DNA from 4 places in the Candidatus Pantoea symbiotica genome. Region 1 is predicted to be linked to each of the others. Evidence: predicted binding sites of a transcription regulator. Region 1 holds the regulator's gene; each other region holds the start of a gene.

The links. Region 1 encodes LexA, which represses DNA repair genes until DNA is damaged. Its sites were predicted from a motif close to TNCTGTATGTACATACAGNA; they were not measured.
Region 2: the regulator LexA is predicted to act here: its motif matches at 4,049-4,068, upstream of dinB (DNA polymerase IV).
Region 3: the regulator LexA is predicted to act here: its motif matches at 2,889-2,908, upstream of umuD (translesion error-prone DNA polymerase V autoproteolytic subunit).
Region 4: the regulator LexA is predicted to act here: its motif matches at 2,916-2,935, upstream of sulA (SOS-induced cell division inhibitor SulA).

Annotation. Positions count from the first base shown of each region.
Region 1 is NZ_JBSZHR010000002.1:80,058-87,347, reverse strand. It holds gene dusA (tRNA dihydrouridine(20/20a) synthase DusA) at 1-557, opposite strand, end outside; gene ACXIZX_RS01055 (conjugal transfer protein TraF) at 655-1,905, opposite strand; gene zur (zinc uptake transcriptional repressor Zur) at 2,357-2,875, shown strand; gene ACXIZX_RS01045 (CsbD family protein) at 2,951-3,163, opposite strand; gene dinF (MATE family efflux transporter DinF) at 3,328-4,650, opposite strand; gene lexA (transcriptional repressor LexA) at 4,787-5,401, opposite strand; gene ACXIZX_RS01030 (diacylglycerol kinase) at 5,507-5,875, opposite strand; gene plsB (glycerol-3-phosphate 1-O-acyltransferase PlsB) at 6,003-7,290, shown strand, end outside.
Region 2 is NZ_JBSZHR010000002.1:674,184-681,473, forward strand. It holds gene fadE (acyl-CoA dehydrogenase FadE) at 1-1,482, opposite strand, end outside; gene lpcA (D-sedoheptulose 7-phosphate isomerase) at 1,726-2,304, shown strand; gene ACXIZX_RS03605 (class II glutamine amidotransferase) at 2,356-3,123, shown strand; gene dpaA (peptidoglycan meso-diaminopimelic acid protein amidase) at 3,094-3,837, opposite strand; gene dinB (DNA polymerase IV) at 4,082-5,137, shown strand; gene pepD (beta-Ala-His dipeptidase) at 5,184-6,644, opposite strand; gene gpt (xanthine phosphoribosyltransferase) at 6,900-7,290, shown strand, end outside.
Region 3 is NZ_JBSZHR010000002.1:1,475,525-1,482,814, reverse strand. It holds gene ACXIZX_RS07465 (arsenic transporter) at 1-1,048, shown strand, start outside; gene arsC (glutaredoxin-dependent arsenate reductase) at 1,098-1,526, shown strand; gene arsH (arsenical resistance protein ArsH) at 1,585-2,307, opposite strand; gene ACXIZX_RS07450 (ArsR/SmtB family transcription factor) at 2,304-2,639, opposite strand; gene umuD (translesion error-prone DNA polymerase V autoproteolytic subunit) at 2,988-3,932, shown strand; gene umuC (translesion error-prone DNA polymerase V subunit UmuC) at 3,970-5,007, shown strand; gene ACXIZX_RS07435 (hypothetical protein) at 5,675-5,926, shown strand; gene ACXIZX_RS07430 (sensor domain-containing diguanylate cyclase) at 5,935-7,290, opposite strand, start outside.
Region 4 is NZ_JBSZHR010000002.1:1,256,645-1,263,934, reverse strand. It holds gene yccS (YccS family putative transporter) at 1-2,110, shown strand, start outside; gene ACXIZX_RS06355 (TfoX/Sxy family DNA transformation protein) at 2,107-2,733, opposite strand; gene sulA (SOS-induced cell division inhibitor SulA) at 2,956-3,447, shown strand; gene ompA (porin OmpA) at 3,798-4,865, shown strand; gene matP (macrodomain Ter protein MatP) at 4,939-5,406, opposite strand; gene ACXIZX_RS06335 (AAA family ATPase) at 5,460-7,290, shown strand, end outside.

The sequences.
Region 1 (7,290 bases):
GGGATCTCGCGATTCTCTTTCGGACTCAAACCGGAAAGCCAGGCTTTGCGCGCGTGGATAATAAAGGTATCGCAGCCGCCCTGTTGCGCCACGGTGCCAATAAAATCACACAGGAATTCGTAGCTGTCCTGCTCATCAATGCCGATACGGGTTTTCACCGTCACCGGAATGCTCACCACATCGCGCATCGCTTTAATGCAGTCGGCAACCAGCGCCGCATCGCCCATCAGGCAAGCTCCAAAACGGCCATTCTGTACGCGATCGGATGGACAACCCACGTTGAGGTTGATCTCATCATAGCCACGCTCTTCTGCCAGCTTTGCGCACTGCGCCAGCGCGGCGGGATCGCTACCACCCAACTGCAGCGCCAGCGGATGCTCTTCCTCGCTGTAAGCCAGATAGTCGCCTTTACCGTGGATGATCGCGCCGGTCGTCACCATTTCGGTGTACAGCAGCGTGTCGCCGCTCAGCTGACGGTGGAAATAACGACAGTGACGATCGGTCCAGTCGAGCATTGGGGCGATGGAAAAACGTTGCGAGGAGAAAGTATCGGTCATGAAACGCAGTAAATCCGCAGTAAGTTAAGTGATGAGAAACTGCGCAATCATATCACAGCAAAACGGGCGGCACAGCCGCCCGTTATCAGACGGGTAATTAGAAGTTAAATCCGAGCTGCAGCATCGCACCCACGGTATTGTCTTTACCCACAGAACCGGCCAGATCGAGATGAACGGTATTGTTGAACGGTGACACACCCAAACCGGCGGTGAACACGTCGGTATCGTTCGACTTCAGATCGGCACGATAACCGGCGCGCAGCGCCAGCCAATCCAGCACACGATACTCCGCACCTACGCCAGCATACTGGCTGCTGTCTTCCGATTTGAAGCGCTTGGTTTCAGTCAGATCAACATCACCGGCCAGCGTGAACGGCCCGTTATTCCAGGAAAGTCCGGTCGTAACCAGTGGACGTATTTGGTAAGTATCGCGGTAGCCGTTCACCTCTTTGGTGTCGATATCGCGCGAGATCAGGTTTTGCCCGGTCACACCGAAGGTCCAGTTCTCACCGAAATCCGTTGCAACGCCAGCATCCATGTTGAAACCGGTATCGCTGCTGCGATAGCGGCTGTTGTTGATATCGCTCTTGTCGTAGTTGTAGATACTCGCGGTGTAATTATACAGCCAGGTTTTCTGCAGCTTTGGCGTCACGCCGACAGAAACCGGATGGCCAGCAATCGAGAACTCATGCGCGACTGACACACCATAATCGGTGACCAGAGCCGCCAAGCCATTGGCGCTAGAGCGCAAGTTATCTTCATCACCTGGAACAGGAATTCTTGACCCATCGGCAACAGCGCGCAGGTAGGCAATATCGCTATCCGCTACGTTGGCGCGCACGTGCGCAGTACCGTACGCCTTAGTGATAAAGGCAAAAGGTAAGGTTTCATTTGGAACGGTGACGGCCAGGGCTACGCCCGCCGTTGCGTTGGCTTTATTGCCGCGCAGATCGCTGAGCTGGTTAGCCATATCGCCCGCGGCAGCCTTCAACTGCGGGTAACCATTGAGGTAATCGGCAAAGGTCAGGTTATCGATTACGTCCTGATAACGATCAACGGTATCAGTGATGTCATCGACGCGATCGATCAATTTGTCTTTATCAGTAACCTGTGCACCGGCTGAAGGAAAAATGATGCTGACGTTATCTTCAGGTTGCGCTTTGGTCATCAATGCTGGGTTAGCCAGCACTGCGGAACTCCAGGTGGAAGAGGCTACGCCGGTACCGCCCATTGCGTCGTTACGCGCGTCATACCATGTACCTGCTGCCAGAGCTGAGGAAGAAAGAAAAACTGCATTCAAACCAACAAGATAAGCTACTTTTTTGTGCCTGAATATTGTCTTCACCATGAGCCTGCCATCACCTTTGAAATGTCGCTGAATCACTCACCGACTGAAAGTTTAGTTAGCCGCTATTCTGAACCCTGGCTAACGCTTCATTGCTGTGAATTAAAAGGAAATAGCACTGCTATTCGCAGAATTGGATGCGTAAGCACCATTCCGCTGTGTTTTTATGCAGAAAAATTAACAGTGAGTAAATTGATACCAGAAATTACTTAAGACCTTTTGAACCATAGACGCTAACCCGGTGAGTTGCAAAGCAAAATCCATGCAGCCGTTGCGCTGCCTGGCGGTACGCATTTTTCAGGAATGTTGATTGCAACAAAATTGATCGGAAAACAGGAAGGGTAATCGATTGATTGGTGGGAATTTTCTGTAGGAATTTAAGTAAAATAAGCAATCACAGCAGCGTAAAAATTTGTGTGATAAAATAACATCACCTGCAACCCGGAGAATGCCTATGTCAAACCTCACGCCAGAACAACTTCTTACCCAGGCTGAATCACTTTGCCTTGATCGCGGCGTGCGCCTCACCACTCAGCGCGCGGAAGTGCTGCGCTTGATGGCAGAGCAGAATGGTTCGATAAGCGCTTACGATTTGCTGGATCAGCTGCGTGTCAGTGAACCGCAAGCTAAACCGCCCACCATTTATCGCGCGCTGGATTTCCTGCTAGAACAGGGATTTATTCATCGCGTTGAGTCGAATAACAGTTATGTGGTTTGTCATCATTTTGATGAGCCGGCACATACTTCAGTGATGTTGGTGTGTGACGGTTGCGCGGCAGTGACTGAAAAACATGCTCATGGTGTGGAAAAGACCATTGCTTCGTTAGCGGATCAGGCGGGATTTTCTCTGCGTCATACTGTAATTGAGGCGCATGGCCTGTGTGAGAACTGCGCAGAAGTGGCAGCTTGCACGCATCATGAAAGTTGCGAGCATGACCATCAGGTTGAGGGGAAAAAACGGGTAAGAAAATAGAGAGGCACATCCTTGTGCCGGGCCAATCACTACGCTAAATGATTGGCGGGTAGGAGCATATTCATTAAGGGGCGATTACCAGCGGTAATCTTTATTGGTGCTTTCCCAGTCCTTAACTTCTTGCTCGGCCTGGTCTTTCGCATAACCGTAGCGCTCCTGGATTTTACCGACCAACTGATCGCGTTTACCTTCGATCACCGTCATGTCGTCATCCGTAAGCTTGCCCCACTTCTCTTTAAATTTCCCTTTAAACTGCTTCCAGTTTCCGCTCGCTTCGTCTTTGTTCATAACAATCCTCCACTTCATCCTGAGTGAGATAGATACATCGCCTATCTATCTGGCGATATACCCACACAACGCGCTACTCATGTGCGCCGTATAAGGTAATTGTAGTAGCCGTTTCGCAGTTTGTAGAGAATTACAGATTAATCTGTAGGTTACGCTTCGCTTATTCAGGCGTTGAACCAGCTATCACGTTGCCAGTGACCGCGCCAGATCAGCCACAGCGTCAGTCCGCGTAGCGCCAGGAACACCGTCACTGCCAGCCATAAACCGTGATTGCTGAGCCACGGCAATGTGAGCAGCGATACACCGTAGCCGAGTGCCGCCATCACCATGCTGTTACGCATCTCACGGCCGCGCGTCGCGCCGATAAACATGCCATCCAGCAGATAACACCACACGCCAACCAGCGGCAGAATCACCTGCCAAATCAGATAGCGATCGGCCATCTCGCGTAGCGCTTCCAGTGACGTCAGCATCGCCACAATCTGCGGACCGGTGAACGCATAAATCAGCGCAAAGATTGCTGCAACGAAGCAAGCCTGACGACAAGCCGCATGCCAAATCAGCAACAGCCGACTGCGATCTTTGGCCCCAACCGCTTCACCCGAACAGGCTTCAACCGCGTAGGCAAATCCATCCAGCGCGTATGCGGTAAAAGTGAGGAACATCAACAGTACCGCATTGACCGCCACCACATCCGGGCCAATTCGAGCACCAAGGATGGTGAGTGAGGCGAAGCAAATTTGCAGCATTAAAGAGCGCAGCATAATGTCGCGATTGAGGCGGAATAGCCGCGCCGCATCGCCGCACCAGCTACTTTTAAGCAGAGTAAAGTGGATACCGCGCATTTTCAGCACGCGCGCTACCATCCACAAACCCACGCCCAGCGTGACATATTCTGCCAGCGCGGTAGCCGCCGCCGCGCCAGCCACACCCCAATGCAGTTTGAGGACGAACAGCAGATCAAGCAGGATATTCACCAGATTGCCGATGATCAGCAGCACCATCGGCGCCCGCGCATACTGCACGCCCAGCAGCCAGCCAAGAATAACCAAATTGGCTAAGGTTGCGGGCGCACTCAGCCAGCGAATCTCAATAAAGATTTTCGCCTGCTGCTGCACTTCCGGGCTGCCGCCCATTAAAGCTGCCGCCAGGCTGCTTACCGGCGTTCGCAACACCATAAACAGCACGCCAAAAACCAGCGCAATCAGCAGCGGTTGCGTTAAGGCGCGCGCCAGCGCGGTTTTGTCATTGGCGCCAAATGCCTGAGCGGTCAATCCGGTAGTGCTCATGCGCAGGAACAGCAGAAGCATAAAGATGAAGCTGGTCGCTGTTGTGCCCACGGCGACGCCCCCGAGATAAATCGGGCTATCGAGATGACCAATAACAGCGGTATCCACCACGCCCAGTAACGGGACGGTGATATTTGACAGAATCATCGGCAGCGCTAGCCGCCAGAGTGTTTTATCTGAAGAGGAAAACAGCTGCATCAGCCCATTCCGTTGTGTGCGGTAATCAGCGTAATGGCGCCAGCGTGAGCCGCAGAAAGAGTCACAGAGAAGTAAAACAGCAGACTGCGGTCAGCGCAAATTCACACCGCCGCAGTTGGGGAGGATCAGAAACTGATCAGAGCCACTCGCCGTTGCGTACAATCCCAACAGCTAAACCTTCAACAGTTAGTGACTGCTCACGGGTATCAACAACAATCGGTTGGAAATCGGTGTTTTCCGGCAGCAGATGAACAATCGCGCCCTGCTTTTTCCAGCGTTTCACGGTGACTTCATCATCAATGCGCGCCACGACAACCTGGCCGTTACGCACTTCCTGCGTTTTATGCACCGCTAACAGATCGCCATCCATAATGCCGATATCTTTCATCGACATACCGCTTACACGCAGCAGGAAATCGGCACTTGGTTTGAACAGATTCGCATCCACCTGATAGTGGGCTTCAATATGTTCCTGCGCCAGCAAGGGTTCACCGGCAGCGACACGGCCAATCAGCGGCAGCCCCTCGCTCGGTTCTTCTTCCATTAGCAAACGAATCCCGCGCGATGCGCCGGAAACAATTTCAATTACGCCTTTACGCGCCAGCGCTTTCAGATGCTCTTCAGCAGCATTGGGCGAGCGAAAACCCAGTTGCGCAGCAATTTCCGCACGCGTTGGCGGCATGCCCGTCTGGTTAATATGGTCGCGAATCAGGTCATAGACCTGTTGCTGCCGTGCAGTTAACGCTTTCATCCCGCCCCCTGGTTGTTTATACAGTCGCTGTGAGTATATACAGGTATTCGCGAAATGAAAACCGTAACAGAGGGAAAAATCAGCGGTTTGATGAATCTGGAATCCCTATCTCAAATGCGTCCAGAGCAGCGCGATCCAGACGAACAGAGCCAGTAAGATAGTCAGCAATACGGCAGCCGATCCCATATCTTTGGCGCGGCCCGCGAGCGGATGTTGTTCCTGCCCGATGCGGTCAACCACCGCTTCGATAGCGCTATTAAGGATCTCAACGATAATAACCAGCACTACCGAGCCAATCATCAAGATGCGGGAAAGGGTATCTACATCCAGCCAGCAGGCCACGAGAATGGCCACCAGCGCGGCGACAGCTTCCTGCCGAAATGCGGCTTCGTGCTGCCATGCGGCACGCAGGCCCTGCCAGGAATAACCGGCTGCTTTCACTATTCTTACTAAACCGGTGACGTTATTTGCCATGTCTATGGAACCCTTGATCTATTTTGACGTCAATGTGTGGGCAGTATGAGGCGGCAGAGCCACAGACCTTCGCTGCGCTTTCTGGTATGCTTGCCGCGCTTTGCTAACAAGAGGCTTAAAGTTGTCTATGTCAGGTTGGCGTAAACTCTATTACAAATTATTGAATTTACCACTCTCTATTTTGGTAAAAAGTAAGGTCATTCCGACCGATCCCGTCTCTGAACACGGGATCGATCCGACACGTCCGGTGATGTATGTTTTGCCTTATGATTCAAAGGCTGACTTGCTCACGCTGCGTGCTCAATGCCTGAAACATGATCTGCCCGATCCACTGGCTCCGCTGGAGATCGATGGCACCCTGCTGCCGCGCCACGTGTTTATTCACGATGGTCCGCGCGTAATTCCCTATTTCGTGGCCAATCCCGAATCGGTGAAGCTGTTCCACGATTATCTGGATTTGCACCGCAGTAACCCGCAACTCGACGTGCAAATGCTACCGGTCGCGGTGATGTTTGGTCGTGCGCCGGGACGTGAAACATCCGGTGAATCCACGCCGCATCTGCGTGTGCTGAATGGCGTGCAGAAGTTCTTCGCCATTCTGTGGCACGGCCGCGACAGCTTTGTACGCTTCTCGCAAACCGTTTCGCTACGCCAGATGGCGACCGAACACGGCACCGATAAGTCGATTGCGCAGAAGCTGGCTCGCGTGGCGCGTATTCACTTTGCTCGCCAACGTCTGGCTGCGGTCGGCCCGCGTCTGCCTGCACGTCAGGATCTCTTCAACAAACTGTTACAGTCCAAAGCGATTGAAAAAGCGGTAGAAGATGAAGCGCGCAGCAAAAAGATTTCGCATGAGAAAGCCCAGCAGAACGCCATCGAAATGATGGAAGAAGTGGCGGCCAACTTCTCTTACGAAGCGATTAAAGTCACTGACCGCGTGATGGGCTGGCTGTGGAGCCGCCTGTATCAGGGCATCAACGTGCATGGCGGTGAGCGCGTGCGTCAGCTGGCGCAGGATGGTCATGAGATTGTCTATGTGCCCTGCCACCGCAGCCACATGGATTATCTGCTGCTCTCCTACGTGCTTTATCATCAAGGTCTGGTGCCGCCGCACATTGCTGCGGGTATCAACCTGAACTTCTGGCCTGCCGGCCCGATTTTCCGTCGTCTGGGCGCGTTCTTTATTCGTCGTACTTTTAAGGGCAACAAACTCTACTCCACCGTGTTCCGTGAATATCTCGGCGAGCTATTTAGCCGTGGTTACTCCGTTGAATACTTTGTGGAAGGCGGACGTTCGCGTACTGGCCGTTTGCTGGACCCGAAAACCGGCACCCTGTCGATGACGCTGCAAGCGATGCTGCGCGGCGGCAGTCGTCCTATCACCTTCGTGCCGATCTACATCGGTTACGAGCACG
Region 2 (7,290 bases), 590 kb from region 1:
GATGGCGATTGGTGCGCCCTGATAAGCACGCGCCAGGAAGTTGTTTTCGCCCAGCATAATGCCTTTACCGCCAGCGATATCCATCGCGTCGATAATGGCGCGCTGACCGCGATGGGTGCAGTGATACTTCACAATCGCCGACAGCACCGCCGGTTTTTCACCGAGCATAATGCCGCTAGTGATCAGCGTCGCGGCAGCGTCCATCACGTAAGCGTTACCGGCAATGCGCGCCAGAGGCTCTTCGATCCCTTCCATTTTACCGATAGATACTTTGAACTGACGGCGGATGTGCGCATACGCACCGGTCGCCAGCGCAATGCTTTTCACGCTGCCGGTTGAGTTCGAAGGCAGCGTAATACCGCGACCCACTGACAGACACTCCACCAGCATGCGCCAGCCTTGACCGGCCATTGACGGGCCGCCAATGATGAAATCGATCGGTACGAAGATGTCTTTACCGCGCGTCGGACCGTTCTGGAACGGCACATTAAGCGGGAAGTGGCGCTGGCCAATCTCTACGCCAGGCGTGTGCGTTGGGATCAGTGCGCAAGTGATGCCGAGCTCTTCGGTATCGCCCAGCAGATGATCCGGATCGGAGAGTTTGAACGCCAGACCCAACACGGTGGCGATCGGTGCCAGCGTTATATAGCGCTTGTTCCAGGTGAGGCGCATGCCCAGCACTTGCTGACCTTGCCATTCACCCATACATACCACGCCGGTATCGGGAATCGCGCCGGCATCCGATCCCGCTTCCGGGCTGGTCAAGGCAAAACAAGGGATCTCATCACCGCGCGCCAGACGTGGCAGGTAATGATCTTTCTGCTCATCGGTACCGTAATGTTGCAGCAATTCGCCTGGGCCGAGTGAGTTGGGTACGCCGACGGTGATCGCCAGAATGCCAGAGACGCCCGCCAGTTTCTGCAGCACACGCGCCTGCGCATAAGCGGAGAACTCGAGGCCGCCATACTCTTTCTTGATGATCATGGCGAAGAAGCGATGCTGTTTCAGATACGCCCACAACTCCGGTGGCAAATCGGCCATTTCATGGGTGATTTCGAAGTCGTTCGCCATGCGGCACGCTTCTTCCACCGGGCCATCAATAAAGGCTTGCTCCTCTTCGGTCAGGCGCGGCTGCGGGTAGTTATGCAGCTTCTGCCAGTCCGGTTTGCCGCGAAACAGATCGCCTTCCCACCATGTGGTGCCGGCGTCGATCGCCTCTTTTTCGGTGCGTGACATAGGCGGCATCACTTTCTGGAAGCTGTGCAGCGCCGGTTTGGAGAACATGCTGCGGCGCATCACTGGCAGGTTGAACGGCAGCAGAATGATCGCTAGCGGCAGCAGCATCCACGGTGTCCACACGTCAGCGGCCGCCAGCGCGCCAGTCCACAGCAGCAGAATCACGCTGCTCAGCTGAAGAGAAATTTGGTGGTAGAACAACACGCTAAGCAGGATTAGCGTCGCAACGATTGAGGCAACCAACATAATGAACCACTCCATAAGTAGTAAGAGGTCTGACCTGTTATGGGTGTAGGTTTAGAATATGGGGCAAAATTTATCAATCTGTTTACATCGCAATTACAACACATCTCACAAATTCGTTGCACGATGCGCAACAACTGCCAAACTTCCTCAAAGCGCCGCGCTTTTACTGAATGCAGGCGCTTTGCGGCGTAGCCCCATTCCGTTAAACTTGCCGGGTCAATCTTTCCTCTAAAGGACATCCCTATGTATCAGGACATTATTCGCTCAGAACTCAATGAAGCAGCCGATACGCTTAACAACTTCCTGAGTGACGAAGCCAACATTCACGCGATTCAGCGCGCCGCAGTGCTGCTGGCCGACAGCTTCAAAGCGGGCGGCAAGGTGCTCTCCTGCGGTAACGGCGGCTCGCACTGCGATGCCATGCATTTTGCTGAAGAGCTGACTGGGCGCTATCGTGAAAACCGTCCTGGCTACCCGGCGATTGCCATTTCTGATGTCAGCCATCTCTCTTGCGTCAGCAACGATTTTGGCTACGACTATGTGTTCTCGCGCTATATCGAAGCGGTTGGTCGCGAAGGTGATGTGCTGTTGGGCCTCTCAACCTCCGGTAACTCCGCCAACATCATCAAAGCGGTGGAAGCTGCGCGCGCGAAAGGCATGAAAGTGATTACTCTGACCGGTAAAGATGGCGGCAAGATGGCAGGTTCAGCGGATATTGAAATTCGCGTGCCGCACTTTGGCTATGCCGACCGCATTCAGGAGATTCATATCAAAGTGATCCACATCCTGATGCTGTTGATTGAAAAAGAGATGGTTAAGTAATGATGCGTTCCTCTCGCCGTGTGCGAGAGGATCTAACTTAAGGCGGTTGCTATGTGCGAATTGCTCGGGATGAGCGCCAATGTCCCCACGGACATCTGTTTCAGTTTTACCGGTCTGGTGCAGCGTGGCGGTGGAACCGGGCCGCACAAAGATGGTTGGGGCATCACGTTCTACGAAGGAAAAGGGTGCCGCACCTTCAAAGATCCGCAGCCGAGCTTTAACTCGCCGATTGCCCGTTTGGTGCAGGAATACCCGATCAAATCGCATTCCGTGGTGGCGCATATCCGCCAGGCGAATCGCGGGGAAGTGTCGCTTGAGAATACTCATCCGTTCACGCGTGAGCTGTGGGGCCGCAACTGGACCTACGCACACAATGGCCAGCTTAAAGGTTATCGTCAGTTGGATACCGGGCCATTCCGCCCAATTGGTGAAACCGACAGCGAGAAAGCGTTCTGCTGGATGCTGCACAAACTGACCGAGCGCTATCCACGCACGCCGGGCAACTGGCCAGCGGTGTTCCGCTACATTGCCGAGCTGGCAGCAGAAATGCGTGAGAAGGGCGTGTTTAACATGCTGTTATCGGATGGGCGCTACCTGATGGCGTTTTGTTCGACCAATCTCTACTGGATTACGCGCCGTGCGCCGTTTGGCAAAGCCACGCTGCTCGATCAGGATGTGGAGATTGATTTTCAGCAGCAGACGACGCCGCAGGATGTGGTGACGGTGATTGCCACGCAACCGCTGACAGGCAATGAAACCTGGCACCGGATAGTGCCAGGCGAGTGGGCATTATTTTGCCTGGGTGAGCGCCAGGAATGATTTCGAGGCAGCATCCGGTGTAGCGATCACCGGCGTGCTGTTCACCGCATATTGGCCGGTGGCCGTCACATTCACCGTTGGCGGCACACGGTACTTGGCAAAGTACGCATAGCCCGGCTGCAGTTCACGCCAGAAGTTAATGTAGGTCGAGTATTTATGACGCTGCATATTGCTGTCGGTCATACGGAACGGATAGATGTTGACCTGAATTTCTTGCTGACCATTGCGCAATGCGGCGTTGGTGTAGGTGAAGATCTCATCCATTGACGCATTGGTCATCGCGTAGCAACCAATCGATACGCAATCACCGTGAATCATTAAATAGTTACCGTCATAACCTTTAGCGCGATCGTATTGATTCGGGAAACCGGTGTTAATAGCGCGATAGAAACGGCTATCCGGTTTCAACTGATTCAGCTTGACGTTATAAAAGCCTTCCGGACTTTTGAAATCGCCCTGACGACGTTTAGGTCCTAAACCGCCAGAGAAATTACAGATGCGATAGCTGTCCAGCAGACGATATTCATTACCGATTTTGCCGTACAGTTCCAGCGTACGCTCTTCCTTGAAAATCTGAATAAAAACGGGGGTGCCAATTAGTTGTTTCTTTAACTCTTTGCTCACCGGAGCCAGCGGTTGCGTAGGCTCGGGGTTAATTGCCCAGCTAAGGACTGGCATAAGAATCATCGCAAGCGTTAATGCGATTCTGCCCATTCTGTAGATACCTTGAATTGAAGAGAGACGATGACGCTGAGCGTCCGGGTATTGCATTATCGGAAATATCCGCTATCGCAGCGCAACATTAACATTGTCTGGCTTTTAATCAAGCCAGTGTCCGAGAAAATGGCGCGTTCCTAAAAGGAATACGACCACTAATTTGTAAACTTTAATCTCTCTCTCAACAATTATTGCCGATATTTTTCGCTGCTGTATACTTATCCAGTGCTCAGGAGGGCGTATGCGCAAAATTATTCATGTCGATATGGACTGCTTTTACGCAGCGGTTGAGATGCGCGACGATCCCTCTTTACGTGATATTCCGATCGCCATTGGCGGCAGTCGCGTGCAGCGTGGTGTGATCAGTACTGCTAACTATCCAGCCCGCAAATATGGCGTGCGCAGCGCAATGCCGACCGGCATGGCGCTCAAACTTTGCCCGCATCTGCGGCTGCTGCCTGGCCGCTTCGATGCCTATAAAGAAGCCTCCCGCCAAATCCGCGACATCTTCTCGCGTTACACCTCGCTGATTGAACCGCTCTCACTGGATGAAGCCTATCTGGATGTTACCGATAGCCTGCATTGCCACGGTTCGGCGACCTTAATGGCGCAGGCGATTCGCGCTGATATTCTGCGTGAAACCGGGTTAACCGCTTCAGCCGGGATCGCGCCGATCAAGTTCCTCGCCAAGATCGCCTCCGATCTCAACAAACCCAACGGGCAATATGTGATAACGCCTGACGCGATGTCCGATTTTTTACTCACGCTGCCGCTGAGCAAAATTCCTGGCGTCGGTAAAGTGGCGACCAAAAAGCTGGAAGAGATGGGATTGCGTACCTGCGCTGATGTGCAGCGTGCCGATCTGGCTTTGCTGCTCAAACGCTTTGGCAAGTTTGGCCGCATCTTGTGGGAGCGCAGCAACGGCGTTGATGAGCGCAATGTGGTGGTTGAGCGCGAACGCAAATCGCTTGGCGTTGAACGCACGCTAATGGAAGACATTCACAGCTGGGAGCAGTGTCTGGAGATTATTGATTTTCTCTATGCTGAGTTGGATCGCCGCTTAACCGCCATCAAGCCGGATAAACAGATCGCCCGGCAAGGTGTGAAACTCAAGTTCAATGATTTCCAGCAAACCACGCAGGAGCATGTCTGGTCGGTGCTGAATAAAGAAGACATGATCACGATTGCACGTCAGGCGTGGGACGAACGCAGAGCAGGGCGCGGCGTACGGCTGGTGGGATTGCATGTCACGATGGTGGATCCTCAGCTGGAGCGGCAGTTGGTGCTGGGGTTGTAGGCATAAAAAACCCGACCGAAGCCGGGTTTGTCGCGAAATTCAAAACTTACGCTTTTTCTGGCACCACGCTGAGCAGCGCAGTCAGCAGTTTCCAGTACAGACCCACGCTTTCAATGTGAACCTGCTCATCCGGCGAATGCGGGCCGGTGATGGTTGGGCCAATCGAAACCATATCCATGTTCGGATACGGTTTTTTGAACAGACCACACTCCAGACCGGCGTGAATCACCTGAATGTTCGGCGTTTTGCCAAACAGCGCTTCGTAGGTTTTACGCGTCAGCGCCATCACCGGTGAATCGGCATCAGGCTGCCAGCCCGGATAGCCGCCTTTTGGTGCGCTTTTCGCCCCGGCCAGTTCGGCCAGCGAGGTCAGAACTTCAACCACCCAATCTTTGCCGGTATCGATCAGTGAACGAATCAGGCAGATGATTTCGGCATTGCTCTGGTCCATAGTCACCACGCCAACGTTGAGCGAGGTTTCCACCACGCCTTTCGCCACGTCGGAGTTACGGATCACACCGTTTGGTGTGGCGTTGAGCAGGTTGAGGAAACGATCGCGGCTGTCAGCGTTCAGCGCCTGGCCTTGATGCGCCAGCGACTCAGCGACAACGGCGATGTTCTTCTCTTTCACGCCCAGTTCGTTCAGCAGCGTTGCCTGGAAATGGGCCGCAGCCGATTTCAGTTCGTCAACTTTATGGCTGTCGATCGCCAGCGTAGCGAAAGCTTCACGCGGGATAGCGTTACGCAGCGTACCGCCGGTAAATTCGATCAAACGCACATCGAGTTCACGCGCGTGTAGCGCGAGGAAGCGTGCCAGCAGTTTGTTGGCGTTGCCGAGACCATGATGAATGTCGGCACCGGAGTGACCGCCTTTCAGGCCTTTCAGCGTCAGCTTCAGGGTTTCATAGCCCGCAGGAATCGCTTCACGCGTCAGTGGTAAGGTGGTGATGAAGTCGATACCACCGGCGCAACCCATGTAGATCTCACCTTCCTCTTCCGAGTCGGTGTTGATCAGAATGTCGGCCTGCAGCCAGTTCGGCTGTAAACCAAAGGCGCCGTCCATCCCCGATTCTTCGGTCATGGTCAGCAGCACTTCAATCGGACCGTGGATCAGGCTGTTGTCAGCCAGCACCGCCAGCGCAGACGCCATACCAATGCCGTTATCCGCGCCCAGCGTGGTGCCGCGTGCTTTCACCCATTCGCCATCAACATACGGCTGAATCGGATCTTTGGTGAAGTCGTGCACCGTGTCATTGTTCTTCTGCGGCACCATATCGAGGTGCGCCTGCAGCGCCACCGGCGTGCGTTTTTCCATACCGGCGGTAGCGGGTTTACGAATCAGGATGTTGCCAACCTGATCGCGCTCAACCCAAAAACCTTGCTCTTTTGCCCAGCCGACAATGTATTCGGCCAGTGCTTCTTCGTGGTAAGAAGGGTGCGGAATGGAACAGATTTTGGCAAAAATATTCCACAGCGGTTGGGGTGAAAGTTGCGACAATTCAGACACCATGCATCTCCTGTGTCAGCGTGGCGGACAGACCGCACGCACGCGGGTTTCCAGTAAAAATCGTCGTCAGAACATCTGACGTGATGGGCCTGAGAATATCACTGTTTCTCGCCGGGTGCGTAATCAGGCGCGCTAAAAACCTGCAACCAGTAAGACAGATGCTGGTTTTTAAGGCGTCAGATCCTTATAATCTCGCGCAACCTTTTCCCCCTTGCATATTTTTTAAGCCAAGTTTCTTGGCCGGGATTCCTTTATATGAGCGAAAAATACGTCGTAACCTGGGACATGTTGCAAATCCATGCCCGTAAACTTGCCCAGCGCCTGCTTCCTGTGGAACAGTGGAAAGGTATCATCGCGGTAAGCCGTGGTGGTCTGGTTCCGGCATCGCTGCTGGCGCGTGAACTCGGTATTCGCTACGTCGATACCGTGTGCATCTCCAGCTACGATCACGATCATCAGCGCGAAATGAAAGTGCTGAAGCGTGCCGAAGGCGACGGTGAAGGCTTCATCGTGATTGACGACCTGGTGGATACCGGCGGCACCGCGCAAGCGATTCGCGATATGTATCCAAAAGCGCGTTTCTGCACCATCTTCGCCAAGCCAGCTGGTCGTGCGCTGGTGGACGACTATATTGTCGATATCCCGC
Region 3 (7,290 bases), 1.4 Mb from region 1:
CGCGCTGCACGTTTCACGCTGGGGCGGCGGCAGGGGCCGGTTGCTGTTCACGTATATCGTTCTGCTGGGTGCGGCGGTAGCCGCCCTGTTCGCCAATGACGGGGCAGCGCTTATTCTGACGCCGATCGTTATCGCCATGCTGCTGGCGCTGGGCTTCAGCCCGGGCGCCACGCTGGCGTTTGTGATGGCGGCAGGCTTCATCGCTGATACCTCCAGCCTGCCGCTCATCGTGTCGAACCTGGTGAACATTGTCACGGCAGACTTCTTTAAACTGGGTTTCAGCGAGTATGCCTCGGTGATGGTGCCGGTGAATATCGCGTCCGTGGCCGCCACGCTGGTGATGCTGCACCTGTTTTTCCGCAGGGACATCCCGGCCACTTACGACCTGGCGAAGCTGAAGGCGCCGCGTGAGGCCATTCGCGATGCGCGTACCTTTAAAACCGGCTGGATTGTTCTCATCCTGCTGCTGATCGGCTTCTTTGCCCTCGAACCACTCGGCGTGCCGGTCAGCCTTGTGGCCGCGGTGGCGGCGTTTATTCTCTGGCTGGTAGCCCGGAAAGGCAATGTGATTGATACCGGAAAGGTACTGAAAGGTGCGCCCTGGCAGATCGTTATCTTCTCGCTGGGCATGTACCTGGTGGTATACGGACTACGCAATGCCGGGCTAACTGATTACCTTTCTGCCGCCCTGAACCGGTTTGCAGAGCATGGTGTCTGGGGCGCAACGCTCGGCACCGGCTTTCTGACGGCGGCGCTTTCATCAGTCATGAACAACATGCCTACCGTGCTCGTTGGTGCGCTTTCGATTGACGGCAGCACCGCACAGGGCGTGGTGAAGGAAGCGATGATTTACGCCAACATCATCGGCTGCGACCTCGGCCCGAAGATCACCCCCATCGGCAGCCTCGCTACCCTGCTGTGGCTGCACGTACTGGCGCAAAAAAACATTACTGTCAGCTGGAGCTACTACTTCCGCGTGGGCATCGTGATGACCCTGCCGGTACTTTTTGTGACGCTGACCGCGCTGGCCCTGCGCCTGTCTGTTTAACCTTAACCCCGGTGTTGCGACTGTGCAGCGCCTTTACGGAGTACCGCTTATGACTGACATCACCATTTATCACAACCCGGCGTGCGGGACGTCCCGCAACACCCTGGCGCTTATCCGCAACAGCGGCACCGAACCCAAGGTTATTCTGTATCTGGAAACACCGCCGTCACGCGACGAGCTGAAGAAGCTGATTGCGGACATGGGCATCAGCTTACGCGCCCTGCTGCGCAAGAATACCGAACCGTACGAGCAGCTCGGCCTTGCAGAAGACCGCTTCAGCGATAACGAACTGCTCGATGCCATGCTGGCTCATCCGATCCTTATTAATCGCCCGGTGGTGGTGACGCCGCTCGGAACGAAGCTCTGCCGTCCGTCCGAAGCGGTTCTCGACATTCTGCCAGATCCGCAGCAGGGAGCGTTTACCAAAGAGGATGGCGAAGTGGTCATTGATGAGCACGGTCACCGCGTCAGCCACTGATTTTTCACCAGGCTGCAGACATAACGAGTGTGAAAAAAGCCGGCATCTGCCGGCTTTTTTATATGCTGCGCTGGTTGACCCGCTCTGAGAGCTGAGCGGCACTCTCTTTCCTTTCACTGTAGCGGTCGGTCAGGCAGTTGCTTCGCCCGCGCGTCAGCAGGGTGAACTTCATCAGTTCCTCCATGACGTCCACGATGCGGTCGTAATACGAAGAAGGCTTCATGCGGCCGTCCTCATCAAACTCGGCCCAGGCTTTCGCCACGGATGACTGGTTCGGGATAGTGATCATGCGCATCCAGCGCCCGAGAATGCGCATCTGATTTACGGCGTTGAAGGACTGTGAGCCGCCGCTGACCTGCATCACTGCAAGGGTTTTTCCCTGTGACGGCCGGACCGCACCGGACGTCAGCGGTATCCAGTCAATCTGCGTCTTCATGATGCCGGTCATGGCACCGTGACGCTCCGGCGAGCACCAGACCATGCCTTCTGACCAGAGTACCAGCTCGCGGAGCTCTGCAACCTTCGGGTGCGTCTCCGGGGCGTCATCCGGCAGCGGCAGGCCGGACGGATTGAATATTTTAACTTCCGCGCCCATGGCCATCAGCAGCCGGGCGGCCTCCTCCGTGGCGAGACGGCTGTAAGAGCGCTCACGCAGCGAGCCGTAGAGCATCAGGATGCGGGGCGGGTGTGCCACCTCTGCTGCCTTCAGCTTTTCTTCCGTCAGCGGTGCATCCAGGAGCGTCGGATCGATATTGTTCAGGGCATCATTCACGTTATTCACAATGGAGTCTCTTTAAGGGTAATAGCGGTGAACAGGCTGCAGTCGCTGCCGCCGGCGCAGCACTCTTCAGTCAGAAAAGCCATCAGCTGCTCAAGCTGCGAATAACAGGGCCTGCAGAACAGGGTTCGGCTCTGACGTTCCTGACTTATGAGGCCAGCGGACATCAGCGCAGAAAGATGATGGCTGAGCGTGGAGGCAGGAATAGCCAGTCTTTTCTGGATGTCACCCACGGGCAGTCCTTCAGGCCCGGCTTTCACCAGTTCACGGTAAACTCCCAGTCGCGTCACGTGTCCCAGTTCCCTGAGAGCATTAGCAGCATTTTGTATGTCCATGCCATCACCAAATCTATATTTCCAGAATAATGGAAATATAATTTAAAGCTTACTGAATGGTCAAGCCTCTTATTGCCATAAAAGGGCTGCACTCAAAAGGAAAGCCTTTTATACCCTGTTGACCCGGCTGCAGTGGCAGCGCATATAAAAAGGCCATAGCTCAGAATTTCGGTAAAATTTCAGCGATCTGACAACAGCTTTAGCCATAACCGTTTCGCTTCCTCTTGCCAGAAATTTCAGGCTCAATAATACTGTTCATATAAACAGTATAATTTAAAGGAGGATTTTTATGCGCTTTACATTTTTTTTCTTAATCCGTACTCGGCAGCACGTCCGGGACGCCGCGTTATGAAAGCGGTCAGTTGCGCTCAGGGCCTGACGCTGTTATGGCCGCCGATTTTTACCCCAACGGTAAAGGTGCCGCTGTACGCAGATCCCTGCTCAGCTGGTTTTCCCTCCCCTGCTCAGGATTATGTAGAGAAAGAGCTGGACCTGAATGAGCTCTGTATTCGCAGACGGGCGTCCACATTCTTCGTACGGGCCAGTGGCAACAGCATGCAGGAGCTGGGGCTTTATGACGGTGATGTTATGGTGGTCGATCGCGCAGAGCCACCCACGCACGGCGACATCGTCATCGCCGAGGTTGGAGGTGAGTTCACAGTTAAGCGCCTGCAGCTGATCCCACGGGTGGCACTGCTGCCCATGAACCCTGCTTACGCCGCCATCTATCCGGAAGAGCTTCCGCCGGCAAAACAGCAGATAGTCTGTAGCCGCAGCTTCGGAGAGCGCATTACTACAAAAACAGCCATGCAGCAGGCACTGTGTCAGTATGCTGCACGCGCAGCGGAAAAGCTGCGCGGGGAATGTCAGTACTCTCGCAACATCTGCGTGTTTATCCGGACGTCACCACATGCAAGCGGTGAGATGTTTTACGGAAACAGCACCGGTGAGAAGCTGACACTACCAACACAGGACACGCGGGACATCATTGAGTCTGCGATGCGGTCACTCGATCGTATCTGGCTTGAGGGGCGCCGGTACATGAAAGCCGGCATTATGCTTGATAACTTCACGCCGAACGGCGTAAGCCAGCTAAATCTGTTTGACGATAATCGGCCACGGGCTAACAGCGCACAGCTGATGAAGGTATTGGACGGCATTAACCAGTCAGGACTGGGAAATGTGTGGTTTGCCGGACAGGGGATTAGCATGGAATGGAAAATGAAGCGTGAAATGCTTAGCCCTGCCTGGACCACGCGCTGGTCAGACATTCCTAAAGCACGTGTGCTCTGAGACGGTTATTAATTAAGCTGTTGAATCTGTATTCCACATAAATGGCGATATGTCGCGCCGCGTGATGGAGACGCTGGCGCTGATATCCACGCGCGTGGATGAGTACTCCATCGACGAAGCCTTCGTTGATGTCACCGGCATCAATGCCTGCATGACGTTTGAACAGTTAGGCTGCGATATCCGCGACCGCATTTATCAGGACACCCATCTGCGCGTGGGTGTCGGCATTGCACCGACCAAAACCCTCGCCAAGCTTGCCAACTGGGCCGCCAAACGCTGGACCAAAGCCGATAACGTGATGGATCTCTCTTTGCCGCGCCGTCAGCGCGAGTTGATGAAACTCGTCAAGGTTGAAGAGGTGTGGGGCGTGGGCCGCCGCTTATCGAAAAAGCTCAACCTGATGGGGATTAGCACCGCGCTGGAATTAGCAGAAACCCCAACCGCGCTGATCCGGAAACACTTCGGCGTGGTGCTGGAGCGCACGGTGCGTGAATTATGTGGCGAGTCTTGTCTGGCGTTTGAGGAGGTGATTCCCAACCGACAAAATATTCTCTGCTCGCGCTCGTTTGGCGATCGTATTACCGAATATCAGGATATGCGCGAAGCCATCGCCAATTACGCCGCGCGCGCCGCAGAAAAGCTGCGCAGCGAGCGGCAATATTGTCGTCATATCGGTACGTTTATTCGCACCAGCCCGCACGATGCGCATCATCCTTATTACGCCAATGCGGCCAGTCAAACCTTGATTACGCCGACCGCTGACAGTCGCGATATTATTCAGGCCACGCTTAATTGTTTAGATCGTATCTGGGTTCCCGGTAAGCGTTATATGAAAGGCGGCGTGATGCTGGGCGATTTCTTTAGCGATGGCGTGGCGCAGCTTGATCTATTTGCGGAATATCAGCCGCGTCATAATAGTGACCAACTGATGGCCCTGATCGATAAGATGAATGCCCACCAGCGCGGCGCGCTATGGTTTGCCGGGCAAGGCATTCAGAAACCCTGGTCGATGAAGCGCGAGATGCTGTCACCGGCGTACACCACGCGGCTGGCGGATCTTCCTGTGGCGAAGTAACCGCTTCACGCTTGAATTACGCGCATGCCAATACAATATTCAGGCCCTGACACGGCCACAGCTAATCTGTTGCGGGCTCTGACACATCTGCTGCGTCACGGGCCGTCCTCGCGCCGCTAGCGCGGTGCCTTCGGCTTCCACGTCGCGCCAACGGACCGTTCGCGGATCGGCCTTCCCTGGCCGCCCCCGAACTGCCTCACGCATCCATGCGTGAGGCTCCTGGCCCAACGTAAAAGCCTCAGCGCTGCGAATGGCCCTTTTGCCGCAGCAGACGCGCCAGCGCCTGACCAAAAGTGTCCCCGGTCAGCGCACTCGTCGTTGGTTTAACTGACAAGCATTACGCCAGTCAGCGCGGATAGTTTCTGAATTCATCCGTGGAGAGCGCTTCATAGATGACCAGAAGCCGAATGCGTTCCGCGTCCTGCGCCTGGACGCCGCTGATATCACCTTTTTCAAACAACTTTTGTAATCCCTTATGCTTCCAGCTACATCATACGTTTCCCAACAAGTAGCAGCGCTGGTTTTTATTTTTCACAGCGCACCACAGACTCAAACCCTGAGAGGATCTTCCGCTGGCGAAGTAACCGCTTCACGCTTGAATTACACGCATGCCAATGCGATATTCAGGCCCTGACACAGCCACAGCTTAATAACATCCGGAGAACCTATGTCGAATGAAGAACGCGTAAACGAGCTGGAAGAAACGGTAAACCAGCTGCAGATTGAAGTCGCTGCCTTGCGCGAGTTAATGATTAAGCAGGTGGCGGTAAATAACATCACCTTCAAAGGGAAATATGATGAGGTGATTATTCAGCTGGCGAAAGAATATGAAGAGCGCGGCTTAGATGACGAAAGGAATAGCCAGATGCACGAAGCGCTACGTCAATATATCAAATACCAGCTGCCTGCCGTGGAATAAGCCCACGCTTATTTCTGCTCTTCTGGGAGCGAGGCGATATTCATGCCTTTCGCCCCATCACGCCCTTCACGCTTTGCCTGATACAAAGCATGATCGGCGTATTCCAGCAGTTTCACGGCGCTCACCGCCGCCGCCGTAACGGTGGTGGCGCAGCCGGCACTGAGCGTGACATGACCAACGGGCGAGGCAACATGGGGAAGTTGCATCACCCTCACCGCTTCAACCACGCGGTTGGCAATGGTCATCCCTTCGCCAAATGTGGTATCCGGTAATATCAGCGCAAACTCCTCGCCGCCATAACGCGCGGCCATGTCTGAACGTCTTCCGGTTACAGACGCCAGCACCTCGCCAACCACTTTCAGGCATTTATCCCCGGCAATGTGACCATAGGTATCGTTGTAGTGTTTGAAAAAATCGATATCCATCATGATAAGCGAGAGCGGTTTGCCGCTTGCCGCCGCATTGGTTAACGCTTCACGCAGGAAACGATCAAATTCCCGGCGATTCGCCAGCCCGGTTAAGCCATCGACATGCGCGAGTTTGTTCAGCGTCAGATTGGCGTTGTGCAGCTCGTCACGCAGCAGCGTCAGCTCCTGCTGGTAGCGCAACACGCGACGTGCCTGACGCAGCTGGAATGTGCCGAGTAAGATGATGGTCAGCAGCAGAATGATGCTGAGCAGAATATCCTGCGCCCGACCGTTGACCCACACGTGGAACAGATCGTCGCTGTTGTAACCCGCCGCCACAATAATCGGATAACGATCGGAGCGGGCAAAGCCAAAGATACGCGGTTGACCATCCAGCACCGATCGCCACTGCCCGCTGCCGCGATCCATCTTAGCCAGCATCTCCTGAAACAGCGGACTGGCCGAGAGATTCTTACCGATGTAACTGTCTGGCATCGGGCGCGCATAGAGCACGGTGCTATCGGCCAGCATTAACACCAGCACATCGCGTGCACCGATCTCGTAGTAGCTGTAGAAGCGGCGGAAAAAATCCACTTTGATAGTGGCCAGCAACACGCCCTTAAATCCACCGCTGGCATCACTGACGCGCAGGGAAACAGGGATCACCAAGTCGCCGGTGCTGCGGCTGGTGATCACCGGGCTAATATGCACGCTGTTACGATGGTTGCTGCGCTGAAAAGTGAAGTATTCACGATCGGAGTTATTAATATTGTTGGGCACGCGTTCAGCAGAGGTCGCGATCCACTTGCCCTCGGCATCGTAATAGAACAGTCCATGCAGTTGTGGCAGACGACGTTGCAGTTCGCGCATGGTGTTACTCAGGTCAGCACCCTGAATATGTGTTGCCAGCTGAAGCTGGAGATCACGCTGCATCTGCCGCAGCGACAGCTCCGTCTG
Region 4 (7,290 bases), 1.2 Mb from region 1:
ACGTTATCTGTTTAACAGCAGCCTGCGCTATTTGCTGCGCATCTTCTTTGCCTTAACCGGATGCGCGGCGGTGCCGTGGTGGCTGCACCAAATCGAGTGGACCATTCCGCTGACGCTGGGTGTAGTCGCTGCGGCGCTGGCGGATCTCGACGATCGCTGGATTGGGCGTGTGCGCAATCTGTTGATCACGCTGGTGTGTTTCTGTATTGCTTCGGTGTCGGTGGAACTGTTGTTTCCCCATCCGTGGGCATTCGGTTTGGGTCTGGCGCTTTCCAGCTGGGGCTTTATTTTGCTCGGTGCGTTGGGACAGCGTTATGCCACCATCGCCTTTGGTGCGCTGCTGATTGCGGTTTACACCATGCTGGGCATCGGTTTATTCCCACAATGGTGGATGCAGCCAGCGCTGCTGTTGATCGGTGCCCTTTGGTACAACTTGCTGACCTTTATCGGTCATTTGATGTTCCCGGTGCGCCCGGTTCAGGAGCAGCTGGCAGGCAGTTTTTCCCAGCTGGCGCGCTATCTGGAAGCCAAAGCGAACCTGTTTGATCCCGACGGCGGCGATCAGGATGACGCTACGCTGGTTGCCACGGCGATGGTTAACAGCCAGTTGGTGGCACAGCTGAATCTCACCAAAAGTACTATTCAAAGCCGTTTGCGTGGTGATCGCGGTTCACGCAGCACACGCCGCAGCTTGCACTACTATTTTGTCGCGCAGGATATTCATGAGCGCGCCAGCTCCTCGCATCTGCAATACCATTTGCTGCGTGATAACTGGCGTTACAACGAAGTGCTGTTCCGTTTCCAGCGCCTGATGAATATGCAAGCGCGTGCCTGTAGGCAACTGGCGGAGACCATTTTGCTGCGTCAGTCGTGGCATCACGACAGCCATTTTGAACGCACCTTCGAACGTCTGGAAACCGCACTGCAACGTCTTCAACAGAATGAGCCGCAGGATCCACACATTCACGCGCTGTTTTGGCTGCTGCGTAATCTGCGTGCTATTGATGCGCAACTGGCGTCGATTGAATCAGAACAGATGCTGGCCGAACCATCCCCGCAGAGCGATCACCATCTGTCACGGGAAGGACTCAGCGGCTGGGCGGATATCCGCTTGCGCCTCAGTCGCCATCTTAGCCCGCAATCTGCCCTGTTCCGTCATGCGGTGCGTATGTCGCTGGTGCTGTGCGTTGGCTACGCCTTCATTAAAATCACCGGCGTCGATCGCGGTTACTGGATCTTGCTGACCAGCCTGTTTGTCTGCCAACCCAACTACAACGCCACTCGACGACGCCTTGCATTGCGTATTGGCGGCACCTTAGCCGGCATTGCCATCGGCCTGCCGGTCTTGTGGCTGGTGCCCTCGATTGAAGGCCAACTGGTGCTGATTGTACTGAGCGGCGTGCTGTTCTTCGCCTTCCGCCAGATTCAGTATGCGCAAGCCACCTTGTTTATCACTTTGCTGGTTCTACTGTGCTTCAATTTGCTCGGCGAAGGTTTTGAAGTGGCGCTGCCGCGCGTGGTGGATACCTTACTGGGCTGCGGTCTGGCGTGGCTGGCCGTGGCCTTTGTCTGGCCAGACTGGCGTTTTCGCAAAATCACTGCCGTTGCCGATCGCACACTGAATGCCAACTGCCGCTATCTGGATGCGATTATGGAGCAATACCATCAAGGCAAAGACAATCGTCTTGCTTATCGCGTGGCACGTCGCGATGCGCATAACGCCGATGCCGAGCTAGCGTCAGTCGTGTCAAACATCAGTGGTGAACTCAAGCTACAACAACCGCTACGTGAGAATGCGTTTCGACTGCTGTGCCTGAACCACTCCTTCCTCAGCTATATCTCCGCATTGGGAGCGCACCGCGAACATCTCGCGGATAGCACCTTACTTACCTTACTGGATGACGCCGTCTGCTTTATTGAGGATGTGCTGCAGATCGACCGGGTTACGGATGCTCAAGCTACTGAGATGCAGCAGGCGCTAATGCAACGCATGAGCGAGATGAAAAACAGCCCGGATACACGCGCACCACTAGTGATTCAGCAATTGGGCTTGTTAGTCGCGCTGCTGCCTGAAATCGCCCGTCTACGCCGTACCCTCGTCAACGATTAAAGCGGTTGATGCTCCGCCGCGTGCTGGCGGAGCATTTTTAGATACCAGGTATAAAGCTCTTGCCTGATTGCGCTGGGTAACGCTGCTTCATGATGTCCTGATATTGCACCTTCCAGCGCCAACAGCGTTTTTAACCCAATGTGCTTATTCACCGCCCGCAGTTTCAGCCAGCTTTGTCGCGACCCTGTTTCACACAGCAATTGCACCGAACTGATCCCTACCTTATGCAGCATCAGCTCCAATCGCAGGCTTAAATTCGGCAGGTCTTTCAGACGCAGCGAGACAAGTCTGGTAGCCGCTTCGTCCTGTGCGGCACGCAGAGAACATGCTGACAGCTGCAATAACTGTTCAGGGTTTTGCCACAATTGCGTATCCACTTTGAAGTAGCTCAGTGTCACCGGCACGCCACGCTTACGGTACACCAGCGGTTCCAGTGAACGCTGTGCGTTATAGACGTGAAGCGCCTCGCTGGCTCGAAGATAGAGTGCATCCTCATTGATATACGCAAAAATTACCTTCTCAACAGTCAGTGCATAACCACCAAATTGCGTGCGCGATTCAATTTTACCTAATGCTGCCAACTGCGCTTTCGATTGCTCAACTACCGGGTTATATCTCTTCATAACGCCCCCTTCAATGGATTCCATGCGCGGGAAATTTCCTATAAAAGCTCGCAGATTCATCTGGTTAGAAGATAAAAAAAACGATTTAGCTGTTCAATGAATAAAAGCAGGCGGGCGGGATCTTGTGCAGAAATTGCGAGGCGTTTTCAGAAATTGAGGTTGATCTTTATCCAGGAAGCCATTACTGTACATCCATACAGTTCATTACTGAGTGATTAAATTATGCGTACTCATTTCTCTGGCTCTGCTGACCGTTCAAATCGTTTCGCTTCATCCAGCTTAGCGCAACCTTCGCTGGGTGGAATCACTGAACTGCGTTCCAGCGAACAACCTGGAATGATGCAACTTATGCTGTTGCCGGTACTAAAACAGCTGAGTGAGCAATCACGCTGGCAGCTGTGGCTCACTCCAGCACATAAGCTGAATCGTAACTGGATGCAGCAGTCGGGATTGCCGTTAGAAAAGAGTATGCATATCACCGAATCTGAACGTTTTAACACCGTGGAAAGTATGGTGAAGGCATTACGTACGGGTAATTACAGCGTCGTTCTTGCCTGGATTCCGTACGAATTGAGTGATGAAGAGCGTTTAGAATTGGAACAAGCAGCGGCGGAAGGTGAAGCACTCGGTCTGATTTTGCGTCCGCACGGACGTCAATATGCCCCTTCCAGACAACCTAACTCAGCAAAAATTCCGTCTGAATTGTTTCATTAAGTAAATTCCAGGAATTTTCTCAGCATTTTTTTTGCATAAGTTGCATCTAAGCTACTGATTCTTTTCCCGCCAGCTATGACAATGGCTTAGACGCTTTTTTGTTTTCTAATACCGAAGATTTAGCCAGGTGATTTGTTAAAATGTGTGTATAAATCGCTGTTTTTTTGCTGCCCGGCGTCACATCATACTTGTAAGTTTCCAATCTCGTTGTAGACTTTAGCTCGCCAGGGTGCTCAATAACCTCCGTTTTTTCGGTAGAGTCAAAAGCGAGCGTTTAGACCCGGCGAAGGATTAACACAAAGAGCAACCTTTTTGCTCATTGCCTATTTGGATGATAACGAGGCGCAAAAATGAAAAAGACAGCTATCGCAATTGCAGTGGCACTGGCTGGCTTCGCTACCGTAGCGCAGGCCGCACCTAAAGATAACACCTGGTACACCGGTGCTAAACTGGGCTGGTCTCAGTATCACGATACTGGTTACTACGGTAACGGTTACGCGAACAACGACGGTCCAACTCACGAATCTCAGCTGGGAGCTGGTGCATTCGCAGGTTACCAAGCTAACCCGTACCTGGGCTTCGAGCTGGGCTACGACTGGTTGGGCCGTATGCCTAACAAAGGCAACGTGACCAATGGCGCGTTCAAAGCACAAGGCGTTCAGCTGGCTGCTAAACTGAGCTACCCAATCACCGAAGACTTCGATGTCTACACCCGTCTGGGTGGCATGGTATGGCGTGCAGACTCTACTCAGAACACCGATGGCGTTCGTCACAGCGACCACGACACCGGCGTTTCTCCGCTGGCTGCTGTTGGTGTTGAATACGCACTGACCAAAAACTGGGCGACTCGCCTGGACTATCAGTGGGTTAACAACATCGGTGACGCAGGTACCGTTGGTGCGCGTCCAGACAACAGCATGCTGAGCGTCGGCGTTTCTTACCGTTTCGGTCAGGAAGAAGATGCAGCGCCAGTTGTAGCTCCGGCTCCAGCTCCAGCGCCAGTTGTTGAAACCAAGCGTTTCACTCTGAAGTCTGACGTTCTGTTCACCTTCAACAAGGCAACTCTGAAGCCAGAAGGTCAGCAGGCTCTGGATCAGCTGTACAGCCAGCTGAGCTCAATGGATCCGAAAGACGGTTCTGTTGTAGTACTGGGCTTCACCGATCGCATCGGTTCAGAGCAGTACAACCAGAAACTGTCTGAGAAACGCGCTCAGTCTGTAGTTGATTACCTGGTATCTAAAGGTATCCCTTCTAACAAGATCTCTGCACGCGGTATGGGCAAATCTAACCCAGTTACTGGCAACACCTGTGACAGCGTGAAAGGCCGTAATGCCCTGATCGACTGCCTGGCGCCAGACCGTCGCGTTGAAATCGACGTGAAAGGTATCAAAGACGTTGTAACTCAGCCACAGGCTTAAGTTATCACGCAGTAAAAAACCCCGCTAAGGCGGGGTTTTTTTATGGCTGAATGTAATGAGAACGAAAAGAATTCTACTCTTTTTCCGAGCCACCATTCCCAAGGATCGCCTGCAGATCTTGCTTCAGCGTAGACATCTGGCTGGCATACTTCTCTTTGCGTTCGGCATCTTCAATCAACTGGACGATGGTTTCTGATAGCGTATTACTGCGACGCTGTGCCAATCCCGCTAGTCGCTGCCACACCAGATATTCCAGATCGATCGATTTCTTACGCGTATGTTGATGCTCGGCATTAAAGTGACGCTTACGGCGCGCACGTATCGTCTGCTTGAGACGATTCTCCAAATCAGGATGAATGTGCTGAGCGATCCACTCGTTAACCTCAACCGGGCTATTTTCCATCGATAGCAACGTATCAACCGCAGCTTGCGCCGCGCTAAGCTCAAGATGACGGGTGATCAGTTCACCCTCCCGATGCTTTTTCACCAGGTATTTCCACTTCCATCCACTTTCAAGATTTTCGAGTTGCTGGTATTTCATCGGAATCTCATCGTGATCACGTAACAAACTAAGAATAACAGCTTTTTTCCTGGATGCAGCAAGGAAAAACATGTTGCAGCCGTCACAATCCGGGCCGGAACTCCGCCGTGATTAACCGGGTTGATTCCTGTATAATCGCGCTTTTCCTAAATCAGACTAATGCGAATATTTTGACCAGCACTCAAATTACGTGGCAAGCCCTGCAGCCGGATAGCGACCGCTACCAATCCATTTTCTCGAACGTCTCACTGGAAGATTGCGATAGTCTTGCCGCGGTTCAGCCGCGTCTGCTGAATGCGCTGGCGCATTTACATCATCAAACCCTGGGTTTTCCACTGCTGTTATTGCGCAGTCAGGAAAATAGCGATTACCTGGCCTGCATCGCCGATGCAGCGCAGCGTTTCCAGCCGGATGAGATTGCTCTCTACGGTGGTGACTATCATGTGATGGGCGACAACGTTAGCCTACTCGCGCCCACCGATATCAATCGTCCGTTCACCAGCCAGGGCGGCGTGCATTTCGCCGACTGGATTGAAGCTGAGCAACTGTTCGGATGTGTACGTCAATATAAAGACCGTGTGCAGCCTGAACCAGGCTTACTGCATCGTGCCAATGGCGGCACGTTAATACTTGCGGTCAATACTTTGCTGGCACAGCCGCTGTTGTGGCTACGTCTACGCAAGTGCATTGAGCAAGGTCGCTTCGATTGGTATTCACAGGATGAGCGTCAACCGCTGCCCGTCGCCATTCCCTCGCTACCGCTGCAACTGCGTCTGGTTCTGTGTGGCGATCGTGATGCACTGGCCGCCTTCCAGGAAATGGACGTAGAAGTTCATGAGATGGCGCTGTATAGCGAATTTGAAGAGAGCTTACAGATTCTCGACGAAGACGACATGACATCATGGTGCCAATGGACTCTAACCCAAGCTGAACAAGCCGGATTAGCGCAGCCTGAAGCGGATTTCTGGCCATTGTTGATCACCGAAGCGGCACGCATGACCGGTGATCAAGACACCTTACCGCTTTGCCCACGCTGGCTTCGTCGTCAACTGCAGGAAACGGCGCTGCATGGCGACAGCATCAATGCCGAAGCGCTGAAAGAAGCACTGGAAGCACGCCAGTGGCGTGAAGGCTTCCTCGCCGACCGTATGCGCGATGAAATCCTGCTTAATCAGATCATGATTGAGACCGAAGGCGAAGTGGTTGGCCAAATCAATGGCCTTTCAGTGGTTGAGTTCCCTGGTCATCCGCGTCCGTGGGGCGAACCTTCGCGCATTACCTGTGTGGTTCATCCGGGCGATGGCGAGTTCACCGATGTGGAGCGTAAAGCCGAATTGGGTGGCAACATTCATGCGAAAGGCATGATGATTATGCAAGCCTACCTGATTGCCGAGCTGGAACTGGAGCAACAACTGCCCTTCTCGGCTTCGCTGGTGTTTGAACAATCCTATTCCGAAGTAGATGGCGACAGCGCCTCGCTGGCCGAGCTGTGTGCGTTAATCAGTGCACTGGCTAACCAGCCAGTTAACCAGCAGATTGCGGTGACCGGTTCAGTGGATCAGTTTGGTAACGTGCAGCCCGTCGGTGGCCTGAACGAAAAAATTGAAGGCTTTTTCCACATCTGCAACTCACGTGAACTGACCGGTAAGCAAGGTGTGATTTTCCCTGCCAGTAACGCGCGCCATCTCAGTTTGAATCAGGACGTAGTGGAAGCGGTTAAAGCCGGACAATTCCATCTTTGGGCCATTGAGAGCGTCGATGAAGCGCTGCCGCTGCTGACCGGCATTGCCTGGCAGAGTGAAAGCGGCGAATCATTGCTTAGCACCATTCAGGAACGCATTACCCAGTTGAATCAGCAGGAAGCTCGCCTGCGTCCATGGCCAT